DNA from 2 places in the Mycolicibacterium tokaiense genome. Region 2 is predicted to be linked to the other one. Evidence: riboswitches for the same ligand, from Rfam matches in the RefSeq annotation. Region 2 holds a riboswitch; the other holds the start of a gene.
What was found. A riboswitch is a leader RNA that binds a small molecule or an ion and turns the genes downstream of it on or off. The one in region 2 is predicted to bind thiamine pyrophosphate.
Positions count from the first base shown of each region.

Region 1: another riboswitch for thiamine pyrophosphate. It lies ahead of thiD (bifunctional hydroxymethylpyrimidine kinase/phosphomethylpyrimidine kinase); the one in region 2 lies ahead of G6N58_RS28960 (ECF transporter S component).

Region 1 is NZ_AP022600.1:736,168-742,058, reverse strand. Features, by position in the region: gene G6N58_RS03560 (flavin-containing monooxygenase) at 1-733, opposite strand, end outside; gene G6N58_RS03555 (NAD(P)-dependent alcohol dehydrogenase) at 796-1,815, opposite strand; gene G6N58_RS03550 (TetR/AcrR family transcriptional regulator) at 1,870-2,463, shown strand; gene G6N58_RS03545 (alpha/beta hydrolase family protein) at 2,440-3,060, opposite strand; gene thiD (bifunctional hydroxymethylpyrimidine kinase/phosphomethylpyrimidine kinase) at 3,057-3,887, opposite strand; TPP riboswitch at 3,876-3,985, opposite strand; gene G6N58_RS03535 (MFS transporter) at 4,124-5,866, shown strand; gene G6N58_RS03530 (LacI family DNA-binding transcriptional regulator) at 5,873-5,891, opposite strand, start outside.
Region 2 is NZ_AP022600.1:6,009,257-6,015,147, forward strand. Features, by position in the region: gene G6N58_RS28940 (class I SAM-dependent methyltransferase) at 1-185, shown strand, start outside; gene G6N58_RS28945 (hypothetical protein) at 268-516, shown strand; gene G6N58_RS28950 (energy-coupling factor transporter transmembrane component T family protein) at 518-1,267, opposite strand; gene G6N58_RS28955 (ABC transporter ATP-binding protein) at 1,260-2,696, opposite strand; gene G6N58_RS28960 (ECF transporter S component) at 2,693-3,298, opposite strand; TPP riboswitch at 3,297-3,408, opposite strand; gene G6N58_RS28965 (nucleoside/nucleotide kinase family protein) at 3,443-3,994, opposite strand; gene G6N58_RS28970 (DUF6319 family protein) at 4,105-4,485, shown strand; gene G6N58_RS28975 (diguanylate cyclase domain-containing protein) at 4,551-5,891, shown strand, end outside.

The sequences.
Region 1 (5,891 bases), 5.3 Mb from region 2:
TCATGGTCTCGTAGATGGTGTCGGTGATGGCTCGAATCAGCCTCTGCGTCCATGGCATTCGGGCGAACAGTCGCTTGGCGCGTTCGGAGATGGCGAAGTCCAGTTTGGGTGCCACCCAGATGGGGGTGCGTTGGTACACCGTCAGCTCGGCGGCGGTCTTGGCCAGCTCGGGGATCAACTGCACCGCAGTCGCCCCGGTGCCGATCACCGCGATCCGGTCACCGGTGGGGTCGTAGGCGTCGTCCCAGTCGGTGGTGTGCACCAGCTTGCCGGCAAAGTCGGTGATGCCGGGGATGTCCGGCAGCTTCGGCTGGGACAGGAACCCGGTGGCGGTGATCAGGTAGCGGCAGCTCAGGGTCTGCCCGTCGGCCAGGCTGACCTGCCAGCGCGCCGTCTCTTCGTCCCAGCGGGCGCTCTGGACATCGGCGTTGTAGCGGATATGGCGGCGTACGTCGTACTTGGTCGCCACGTCGTCGGCGTACTTCTTGATCTCGGTGCCGGTGGAGAACAGCCGCGACCAGTTGGGGTTGGGCTCGAAGAAGTACGAATACGTGGTGGTGGGGACGTCGACGGCCAGGCCGGGGTAGTGGTTGACGTACCACGTGCCGCCCAGGTCGTCCTCGCGGTCGAGCAGGACCAAATCGTCGAACCCGAGTCGCTTGAGCTGGATCGCCGCACCGATGCCGGCGAAGCCGGCCCCGACGATGACGACGTCGGTGTGCTCCGTTGTCATGCGACGAGGTTACCCCAACTTACCCGTCGGTAAGTTGGGGCCTTTGGTCCCCGATCCGGACGTCACATGGCCACCACGGCCCGAAAGCGCACTGCGTTGGAGCGCACCCGGGCGATGGCGCCGTTGATGTCGGAGGCCGGGAAGGTCTCGATGACGGGCCGTACGCCGGTCCTGGCGGCGAAATCGAGCATCGCGATCACTTCCTGACGAGCTGCGGCCACGCCGCCGGAAATCCGCTTCTCCTGGTGTAGCAGTGCATTGCCGTCTATGCACATGGCCTGCTCCGGCGCACCGACCAGGACGAGCACGCCCTGGGGGCGTAGTGCCGCGATGTAGTCGTCCCACGGCAGATCCCCGGAGGCGGTGCTGAGAATGGCATCGAATCTGTTTGTCGTGGTGGCAATCTCACGGCTCTCCACGAAGTGGTGGGCACCCAGCCGGCGGGCTTGCTCGGCTTTGTCCGCCGATGACGAGATGGCGGTGACCTCACACCCCCAGGCGCGGGCGAACTGGATGGCCAGGTGGCCCAGGCCGCCGACACCCGCTACCGCCACGTGATGGGAGGCGGTGATGCCATGGCGCAGGAAGGGGGCGAACACCGTGGCGCCCGCACACAGGAACGGACCGGCGTGCGCGAGGTCGATGGCGTCGGGCAGCGGATACACGAACCGCCAGTCGCTGACCCGCACCGAGGAGGCGAAACCGCCGCGGTCGCCGCGGTGGGCCATGCTCTCGCGTCGCGGGCAGAGGTGGGTGCGGCCCGACAGGCAGAACTCGCAGGCCATGCAGGTGCCCGAGACGCCTCCGGCGACCACCCGCTGTCCCACCCACACCCGGTCGGGGTCCACCAGGTCGCCAACGGCCGACACCGTTCCGGCCACCTCGTGCCCGGGCACGACGGGTGTGCCGACAGTGCGGTCCGCGTCGATCACCCGCAGGTCGGTGGCGCAGACGCCGCAGTGCGTCACGGTGATCTCCACCTCCAGCGGAGCGAGCCCACCAGGCCGGTACTCGTGCGGGGTGAGTTCTGCGCCGGGTGCGACCGCAGCGTGGGCGTGGACGGTTTCGTATGACGCTGTCATGTGAAATGACGTTAGCAGACTTCACGTGACAACGTCATCTAGAATGCGTGGACCATGAGTCGTGCTGATTCGGCCGCCGCCACTCGCCGAGCCCTGCTGGATCATGCTGCGGCCCTGTTGGACAGCGGTGGACCCGCGGCCGTGACCTTGCGCGAGGTCGGGGCCCGCGCGGGGGTCACCCGTGGCGCTCCCTACGGACACTTCCCCGACAAGGAAGCGTTGCTCACCGCAGTCGCCACCGAGGGATGGCAACGTCTGGCTGATGCCGTCCATGCGCTGCGCGCGGATCCAGCGACCACCCCCATCCAGACCTTGCGGGCCGCACTGAGCTGCATGATCACCACCAGCCGGGAGCATCCGCACATGTATCGGCTGATGTTCGCCGCGCCCGCCGATGACCTGTCTGAGGTGGGCCGCGCCGCCCAGCGGTTCTGCGACGAGTTCCACGCGGTGGTTGCCGCGGTGTTCGGCGACATGGAGGCGCTGCGTTACGAGGCGCTGTTCCTCACCGGCACCCATGGTGCGGCGGGCCTGGAGGCCAGCGGGCTGCTCAGCACCGGAACCGCCTACGCCGACGCCGACGCCCTGGTCGACACCTTGCTGGAGCTGACTGTCGGTGAGGACCTAGCCAAGCCCACAGACCCGTAGCGCAGCGTCGACCGCCAGCGCGGGCACAACGAGCGTCTTCGACGCCAGGTCGTGGCGGGCGCCGGTGATCTCGACGATCTCGGATGTCCCACCCAGCAGCGCGGCGGCCTGCGTCAACTCCTCGATCGAGCCGAACGGGTCGGCAGTGCCGTGGGTGAACACCGTCGGCACGGTGATCTGCGGCAGGTGTTCGGTGCGGGCGCGCTCCGGCTTGCCCGGCGGGTGCAGGGGATAGGAGAACAGCGTCAACCCGGCCAGGTCGGCGCCCTGCGCGGCGACCATCGACGTCATCCGGCCGCCGTACGAGTGCCCACCAACCAGCACCGGCCCGTCGGACAGGGTGTGCGCCAGCTCGATGGCCTCGATGATGCCGGCCTGATCGGCAGCGGCAGACCCGGAGGGCGGGCCCTTGGGTCGCCGACGCCGGTAGGGCAGGTTGTAGCGGATGGCCAGCCAGCCGCGCCGGGCCCACTCGTCGCAGATCCGGCCCAGCAGCGGGGCCTCCCGGCTGCCGCCGGCGCCGTGGGTCAACAGCACCACGCCAGTCGGCGCGCCGTCCGGTTCATGGGCCACCCCTGCGATGGCCTCGAGGTTCACGCTTGCAGCCTGAACATCGCGTTGACCGGGCCGTGGCCGTGGCCCAGCGGGTAGGCGGCCCGAATGCACTCGGTCACCCAGGTCTTGGCGAACGCCACGGCGTCGGGAACCGAAAAGCCGTGCGCCAGAGCGCAGGTGGTGGCAGCGGCCAAGGTGTCACCGGCGCCGTGGTCATGCCCGGTGGCCACCCGCGGGGCGTGGAACTCCTGAAACTCGGTGCCGTCGAAGAGCAGATCGGGGCTGGCGTCCGAGGATTTCAGGTGCCCGCCCTTGACCAGGGCCCACTGCGGCCCCAGCGCGTGCAGGGCGCGCGCCGCCTCCCGCTGGGACCTGTCGTCGACGACGTCGATGTCCACCAGCAGGCGCACCTCGTCGAGGTTCGGTGTCACCAGGGTGGCCAGCGGGAACAACTGGTCGCGCAGCGCCGACAGCGCGGACGGGTGCAGCAGCGGATCGCCGTGCATCGATGCGCACACCGGGTCCACCACCAGGGGAGTGCCGGCGCACTCGGCCTGCCAGGTCTGAGCCACGCAGCCGATGATCTCCGAGGACGCCAGCATCCCGGTCTTGGCGGCCTGGATACCGATGTCAGAGGCCACGGCGCTGATCTGGCCGGCCACGATCTCCAGCGGGATCTCGTGAAAAGCTTTGACGCCCACCGAGTTCTGCACTGTCACGGCACTCATCGCCACACATCCGTGCACCCCGAGCAGGGCGAAGGTGCGCAGGTCGGCCTGGATTCCGGCGCCGCCGCCGGAATCGGAGCCGGCGATGGTCATGACGCGGTGAGGTGTCTGCCCGCTCGGGGGCAACGGCAAGTAGTTCACAGCACTCCCTACGCCGGTATTACCCGGTCAGGTTCGTACGGTCGACGGCCCCAGCCGTCCTCTCAGCGCACTCGGCGTGCGCTCCCGCGTGGTGGTTTTCCGGTTACCGGCCCAACTTAGCGCAGCGCCGGGGAACAGGAATTGCCTCCCACTGGTTTGCATAGCTAATATATGTAAGTTGCAGCGCACGCCGTGGTGAGCTGTCAGGCCGATCCGAGACACGAAACGAAAAGACGATGACTGCCGAACTCACCACTGACGCCCGTCTCGATGACACCGCGCGCCGCCGGGTCCGGATGGATCACGACCATCCCCACTACAAGTGGATCGTGCTGTCCAACACCACGTTGGGTACCCTGCTGGCCACCATCAACGCGTCCATCGTGTTGATCTCGCTGCCCGCCATCTTCCGCGGCATCGGACTCAATCCGCTGGCCCCGGGAAATGTCAGCTACCTGCTGTGGATGCTGATGGGCTACCTGGTGGTGACCGCCGTTTTGGTGGTGCCGTTCGGGCGTCTGGGGGACATGCTGGGCCGGGTCCGCATCTACAACCTCGGCTTCGTGGTGTTCACCGTCGCCGCCGTGGCCCTGTCCTTCGATCCTTTCCAGATGGGCGGCGGCGCGGTCTGGCTGATCGCCTGGCGGGTGGTCCAGGGTGTGGGCGGCGCCATGCTGATGTCCTCGTCGTCGGCCATCCTCACCGACGCGTTCCCGGCCAACCAGCGCGGGATGGCGCTCGGTGTGAACATGGTCTCGGCGGTGGCCGGCTCGTTCCTCGGCCTGCTCATCGGCGGTTTCCTGTCCGAATGGCACTGGCAGGCCATCTTCTGGGTCGGTGTGCCGATCGGTCTGGCCGGCACCGTCTGGAGCCTGCGATCGCTCAAAGAACTGGGCTCGCGCACCCCGGGCAAGTTGGACTGGGCCGGCACCCTGACCTTCGGCATCGGCCTGACGGTGCTCCTGATCGGCATCACCTACGGCATCCAGCCCTACGGTGATGCGAGCACCGGGTGGGCCAACCCGATGGTGCTCGGCGCCATCGCGGCGGGTCTGGTGCTGCTGGCGGTGTTCTGCGTCGTCGAGCTCAAGGTGGCCGCACCGATGGTCGACCTGCGGCTGTTCCGCTCGGCGTCGTTCGGGATGGGCAATCTGGCCGGACTGCTGTCGTCGGTCGGTCGCGGCGGCCTGCAGTTCATGCTGATCATCTGGCTGCAGGGCATCTGGCTTCCGTTGCACGGCTACAGCTTCGAATCCACGCCACTGTGGGCCGGTATCTATCTGCTGCCGATCACGGTGGGCTTCCTGGTGGCCGGGCCCATCGCGGGCTCGCTGTCCGACCGCTTCGGTGCGCGTCCCTTCACCGTCGGCGGCATGCTGTTGATGGCGGTGACGTTCGTGGCCCTGCTGCTGATCCCGGTGAACTTCGATTATTGGGTGTTCGCGCTGATCGTGTTCCTCAACGGCCTGGGCGGCGGTATCTTCACCGCCCCCAATACTGCGGCGATCATGTCGAGTGTTCCTGCAGCGCAACGTGGTTCGGCTTCCGGAGTGCGCGCCACGTTCTTCAACGCCGGCTCCTCGCTGTCCATCGGCATCTTCTTCTCGCTGATGATCGCGGGCCTGGCGAACACCCTGCCGTCGGCGCTGACCACCGGGCTGCAGGCCCAGGGCGTCTCGGCCGGTGTCGCACAGGACGTCGGCAACCTGCCCCCGGTGGGCAGTCTGTTCGCAGCATTCCTGGGGTACAACCCGATCGCCGAACTGCTCGAGCCCTCCCACGCGCTGCAGCAGCCCGGCGTCAACGCCGATGTGCTGACGGGCAAGACCTTCTTCCCCGAACTGATCACCGAGCCCTTCCACAGTGGACTGGTGGTGGTGTTCGCCGCCGCCGCGGTGATGATGGTGCTGGGTGCCATCGCCTCGTGGATGTCACCCGGGCGCTACGCCGACGCTCCGGGTGCAGACAACGCGGCGTGACCCGAATCAGGCCGGCGGGGGTGCC
Region 2 (5,891 bases):
TCGGGGTCCTGACCCCGGACAGCGTGTTCACCACCTTCGCCTACGCGCACGCCCAGTACCTGCCGTCGGCGCGCCGGTTCCGTGCGCTGCTCGCCGAACGGTTCGAAGAGGTGGTGACCAGTCGCACGGTGTGGCGCAACCTGCCGCCTGCACACGTGCTGCACGCCCGGCGGCCACGCCTGTAGCTACTGTCGACCGGAGGGCGCTGCGCTTGCTTTGCGGCCATTCCGACCGACCACTCAACTGCCTGAGCTAGTATTTCCGGCCGTGGCTAAATTGACCGTTGCGATAATTGCCTTCGCCGCCGCGCTTCCCTTCGGACCCGTGGCGAACGCCGAGCCCAGCTCGTCGTGCGACGCGAACTACTCGGGCCCGTGCGTACCGGTAGACAGCGATGTCGACTGCGCCGGGGGCAGCGGCAACGGCCCGTCCTACGTGCAGGGTCCGGTGCGTGTCGTCGGCTCCGACATCTACGGCCTCGACCGCGACGGCGACGGCATCGGCTGCGATTCCTGACTCAGGTGCCGACGAAGTCCCAGGTGCCGGCGAGCACGGCCACGGCAATGGAGCCGGCGCCGATCACCAGTCCGTAGCCGATGATCGCCCACTCCGCGCGGCCGAAGCGTGACGGCCTGGCCCAGGTGCGGGTGGGGTAGGCGCCGAAACCGCGGGCTTCCATGGCGGTGGCCAGCTTGGATCCGCGCCGCAGCGCGAAGACCAGCAGTGCGAATGCCTGCCCGAGGAAGCGCCGCACCCGGGCGTGGTCGGCCACGCCGCGGGCCCGCCGCGCGTACCCGAGGTATTGCCAGTCCTGGCGCAGCAGCCCGACCATGCGCAGCCCGGCCAGCGCGCCGATGACAAAGCGGGCCGGGAGTTTCAGGATCTGACCCAACCCGTCGGCCAACTCGGTGGGCTGGACGTCGAGGAACAGGAACACCGAGGGAAGCGCGATCGCCAGCACCCGCAGGAACATCGCCGCGGCCAGTTCGATCGAGCCGTCGCTGACGGTGATCAGCAGGAACTGCCAGTGCACGGTCCCGCGTGGCTCGCCGTAGAGCAGGTTGGTCACCGCGGTGAGCGCCGCTGCCACGGTGATCAAAGCGGCGCGAATGAGGAACGCCCGCAACGGCACCCGCATCGCCAGGAACAGCGGGATCTCCAACACCAACGCCGTCAGCGCCGACACCCAGTCCACGCTTAGCACCAGCGCCACCGCGATCACCCCGGCGGCCATCAGCCGGGCGACGGGATTGACGGCGCTAGACATCGATGCGCTCATCGGCCAGCAGGTCCACGAATTCGGCGTCGTGGGTGATTGTCACCACCGCGGTGCCCTCGTTGGCGATCTCGGCCAGCAGCAGGATCAGCTCGGCCCAGGTGCGGCGGTCCTGGCCGAAGGTCGGCTCATCCAGCACCACCAGGCCAGGGCGCGTCATCAGCACCGTGGCCACCGACAACCGGCGCTTCTCACCGCCGGAAAGGGTGTAGGGGCTGCGGTCAGCCACCCCCGTCAGCCGCAGCCGCTCCAGCAGATCGGTGCTGCGCGCGTCGATCTCGGCCTCGGGCATTTTCAGCGCCCGCGGGCCGAGGGCCACCTCGTCGCGCACCGTCGGCGCCAGGAACTGGTGCTCGGGGTCCTGGAAGACGCTGGTGATCCGGGTGAGCAGTTCCCGGGACCGCCAGCGAATGGGGTTGCGACGCTTGGGTGTCGGCGCGAAGTCCACCGCAGCCTCCACCGCACCCCCTCGCGGCGGCAACAACCCACCCAGCGTCAGGGCCAACGTCGACTTGCCGGAGCCGTTCGGGCCCGTCACCGCCAGCACCCGACCGGGGGTGATGTCCAGATCCAGGGTCAGCAGGTCGGTGCGGTAGCCGACGGTCAGATCCCGCGCCGACAGAATGGGTTCGGCGCTGGTGTGCGTGCGGGACACTGCGGGAGCCGGTGCGCCCGGCACCCAGATGCCGGACTCCACCAGGTGGGTGTGCTCCCGTTCGATGGTCTGCTCGGGCGGTCCGTCGGCGATCACCTCTCCCCCGGCGCTGAGCACGATCACCCGGTCCACCACCGGCAACCAGACCTCGGTGCGGTGCTCCACCACCACGACGGTGGCCCCGGTCAGCTCAGCCGCCGCCGTCACCGCGTCGCGGACTTCCAGCACCCCGGCGGGATCAAGGTTGGCGGTGGGCTCATCGAGCAGGATCAGCCCGGGCCGCATCGCCAGCACACCGGCCAGGGCCAGGCGTTGCTTCTGCCCGCCCGAGAGCTGCGCCGTGTCGTGCTGCAGTGGCAGCGTCAACCCCACCGACTGCAGCGCGACTTCGACCCGCGGCCAGATCTCGGCGCGGGGAACACCGAAATTCTCCATGCCGAATGCGACGTCGTCGCCGACGCGGGACAGGATCACCTGAGAGTCCGGGTCCTGCAACACCATCCCGATGCGGGAGCGTTGCGCGGTGGGTGGCGCTCCGTCGACCAGTAGCCGGCCGGCGGCATGGCCTTCCTCGGCGCCGCCCAGCACACCGGCCAGGCCGTGCAGCAGGGTCGACTTGCCCGACCCGGAGGGGCCGAGCAGCAGCACCCGCTGACCGGCATCGATGGTCAGATCGAGTTCGCTGATGGCCCAACGCTGTTGGTCAGCATGACGCCAACCCCACTGCTGTGCTGTGACTTCGGCTCCGCCCGAAGCCGGCGTCACCGCGCGGTCGCGGTCCGGCCGGAGGCAAACCGGCTCAGCGCACCGGTTTTGGCCAGGCCGCGGACCACGAACCAGGACAGCACGCCCGCGATCAGAGCGCCGGAGATCATGGCCGACCCGGTGTAGATGACGGCAAACGCCGTGGTGGAACCCGGGTAGTAGAGGAAGAGTTCGTTGATGCCGAGCGCGAGACCGGCTGCCACACCGGCCAATACGGCCACCGGCAGGTTCCAGCGGCGGTAGAGGAAGATGGCGAAGATGAGCTCAGCGCCGAGCCCCTGCACCAGGCCGGACTCGATGGTGAGCACCCCCCACTGGTTGCCGACCAGTGCCGAGACGGTGGCCGCCACCAGCTCGCCGTAGAGCGCGGCGCCGGGCTTGCGGATCACCAGCGCAGTCAGCACCCCGGCGAACAGCCAGCCTCCGCCCAGGAGACCCTGCAGCCCGGGCAGCAGCGCGCTGAGCGGTTCGGAGATGGGGTTGTAGGCCACGTTCCAGAACACGAACACCAGGCCGGAGGCCACCGCGAGCACACTGGCCACGACGATGTCGACGACACGCCAGCGCAGCGCCGAGGGTTGCGTGATGGTCTGTTGGTCCATGAGGACTCCTTCATCTCCCTACGCCGGCATTACCCGGTCAGGTTCGTACGGTCGACGGCCGTCCAGCCGTCCTCTCAGCGCACTCGGTGTGCACTCCCGTGTGGTTTTGCGTTTCCCACGCTAGCCCAGGACGAGCGGTGCTCGCTACACCGGGTCGACCCGGACCCGTCCGTCGCCGCCGTCGGTGACCACGAAGTCGGCGCGGTCGCGCGGATCGAATTCGGCGATCAGCGCGTCCTCCTGGCGCGCCCAGCGGTCCCAGTGCGGTCGGAAGGTGTCGCCGTCGCGCTGCAACGCCCGCTCTTTGCGGACCCCATCGGGTACCTCGACCCAGATCCTCACGTCGGCCAGCTCGGCGTTGCCGCCGGACAGCGCGCCCACGCCTTCCACGATCAGGCGCTCGGCGTCGACGGTGCGCCATTCTGCCGGGCGGTCAGCGGTCCAGTCCCAGCGTCGCCACCGCGCCACCCGCCCCGCCGAGCGGGGTGCCAGCAGTTCGCTGTGCAGGTGCTCGACGGCGGCGGCCAGGCCGTCCCAGCCGGGGTAGATGTCCTCCAAACGCACCACGGCGCTGCCGGCCCAGCGTCCCTGCAACTCGTCGGCCAGCGTCGTCTTGCCCGCTCCGGAGCGTCCGTCGATCAGGACCGTGGTGGCGCCGGTGGTGTGCAGCAGCCAGGCCAGGTCATCGAGAGTCATCCGCGAGAGTCCTTGTCGGCGAGTCCACTTCCCTGCGTGTCGAACATCTGTTCTAATGGCTCCCGCTCGCCGGTCCGCCGTCTGCGGGCAACCCAGAGAAGGAGTTCACCGTGACGATCACAGTAGACAATCCGACCATCATCGACGTTCCCGAGCCCGCAGTACCCGCGACGGACACCCCCGTCGTCGCCGAGGAGAAGCCCAAGAAGCGGGCCGGCCGCAAGACCAAAACGCTCGAGCTCACCCTCACGGTCACCGGTACCGCCGACGGCGAATGGCACGCCGACCTCAAGCAGGGCAGTACCTTCCTGGCGCGCAATCTCGCCGTCGCTGCCGCAGCCGTGTCGCGCGCGGCCAGAGAATTGCATGACGACCTGTCCGGCCCCATCGACGAGGTGATCGAAGAGGCGCGTTCGCAGCAGGCTGCCAAGGTGGCCGCGCTGGAGGCTGAGTTGGCCGCCGCCAAGCTGGCGCTGGCCGAGTTGGACTGACCTCCTAAGGGACCACGGCGCGGCACCCTAATATTGACCGACACGTCGGGAGTGGGGTGAGGTCAATGCTGCGCTTCGCGACGCCGCTGGTGGTCTTTCCCGTGCTCTACGCGCTGTCGGTGCTGGTCGGACGCGCCACCCGACTGGGCGGCGGCGAAGTTGCGCTGGTGTGGCCCGCGGCGGCGGTCGGCGTCATCTGGCTGCTGTCGACCCGGCGCGCACCTCGGTGGGAGCGCCTGCTGCATCTCGGTCTCCTTGCTGCCGTGGCGTTGATCATGAACGTGGCCACGGGTGGATCGTGGTCTCTTGCTCTGTGGTTCAGCCTGGTCAACGTCGTCCTGTCGGTGATCACCGTCGAGATGCTGGCGTTCGGCCGCGACGAGGTGGCACTCCGGGATCCCGCCGACTTCGCCCGTCTGATCGTGGCGGTGGGCACAGGTACGGTGTGCGCCGCAGTATTGGCGACGGGGTACTTCGTCGTCGCCCTCGATGCGCCCCTGTGGGAGACGTTCGCGCTGTTCGCGGTGCGCAACGGGGCGACCGCGCTGCTGGGGCTGTCGGTCTGGCTGGTGTGGCGGCACCGGCCTCCGCGGCAGATGCGTTTCGGCATGACGTCGATCGGCGAAGCGGTACTGGTGGCCGGCGGCCTGACGTTCGTCTTCTTCTGGACGTTCTGGCTGAATTTCACAGTCCCGACGGCATTCCTGACCCTGGTGCCGGCCATGTGGGTCGCGCTGCGCTACAGCACCACGATCAGCACGGCCTTCCTGCTGGCCGCGGGCGTGTGGATCATCTACGCCACGCTCGCGAACCGAGGCTTCCCGGTGACCGACATGCATATCCGGGCACTGCTGGCGCAGGCCGTGATCTGCAGCCTGAATCTGGTGGTCCTGACCCTGTCGCTGTACCGCGACTCGCGGACCCGCCTGATCGCCGAGCTGGAACAGGCCCGCGATCGGGCCGACCACCTGGCCACCCACGACCCGCTGACCGGGCTGGCCAACCGCGCTCTGTTCACCGAGCGGCTGGAGCACGCCCTGGCCCAGGCGCAGGACGGGGCCTCGAACGGGTTGGGCCTGATCTTCCTCGACCTGGACGGCTTCAAAGCCGTCAACGACACCTGGGGTCACGTCGAAGGTGACGAGGTGCTCCTGGAGGTCGCGAAGCGGGTCGAGACGGCGATCCAGCACACCGACACCGCGGCCCGCCTCGGCGGCGACGAGTTCGCGGTGCTGCGCCCCGGAACCGCCGACGTGGCGCAATTGGAGGTGCTCGCCGAGTATCTGCGCACCGAACTCCGCCGGCCGATCCCCCTGCGCGTCGGCGTTGTCTGCGACCGACTGTCGGTCAGTGTGGGTGTGGTGACCTCGCGTACCAACTGTGATGTCGAGGTGCTGCTACGGCGC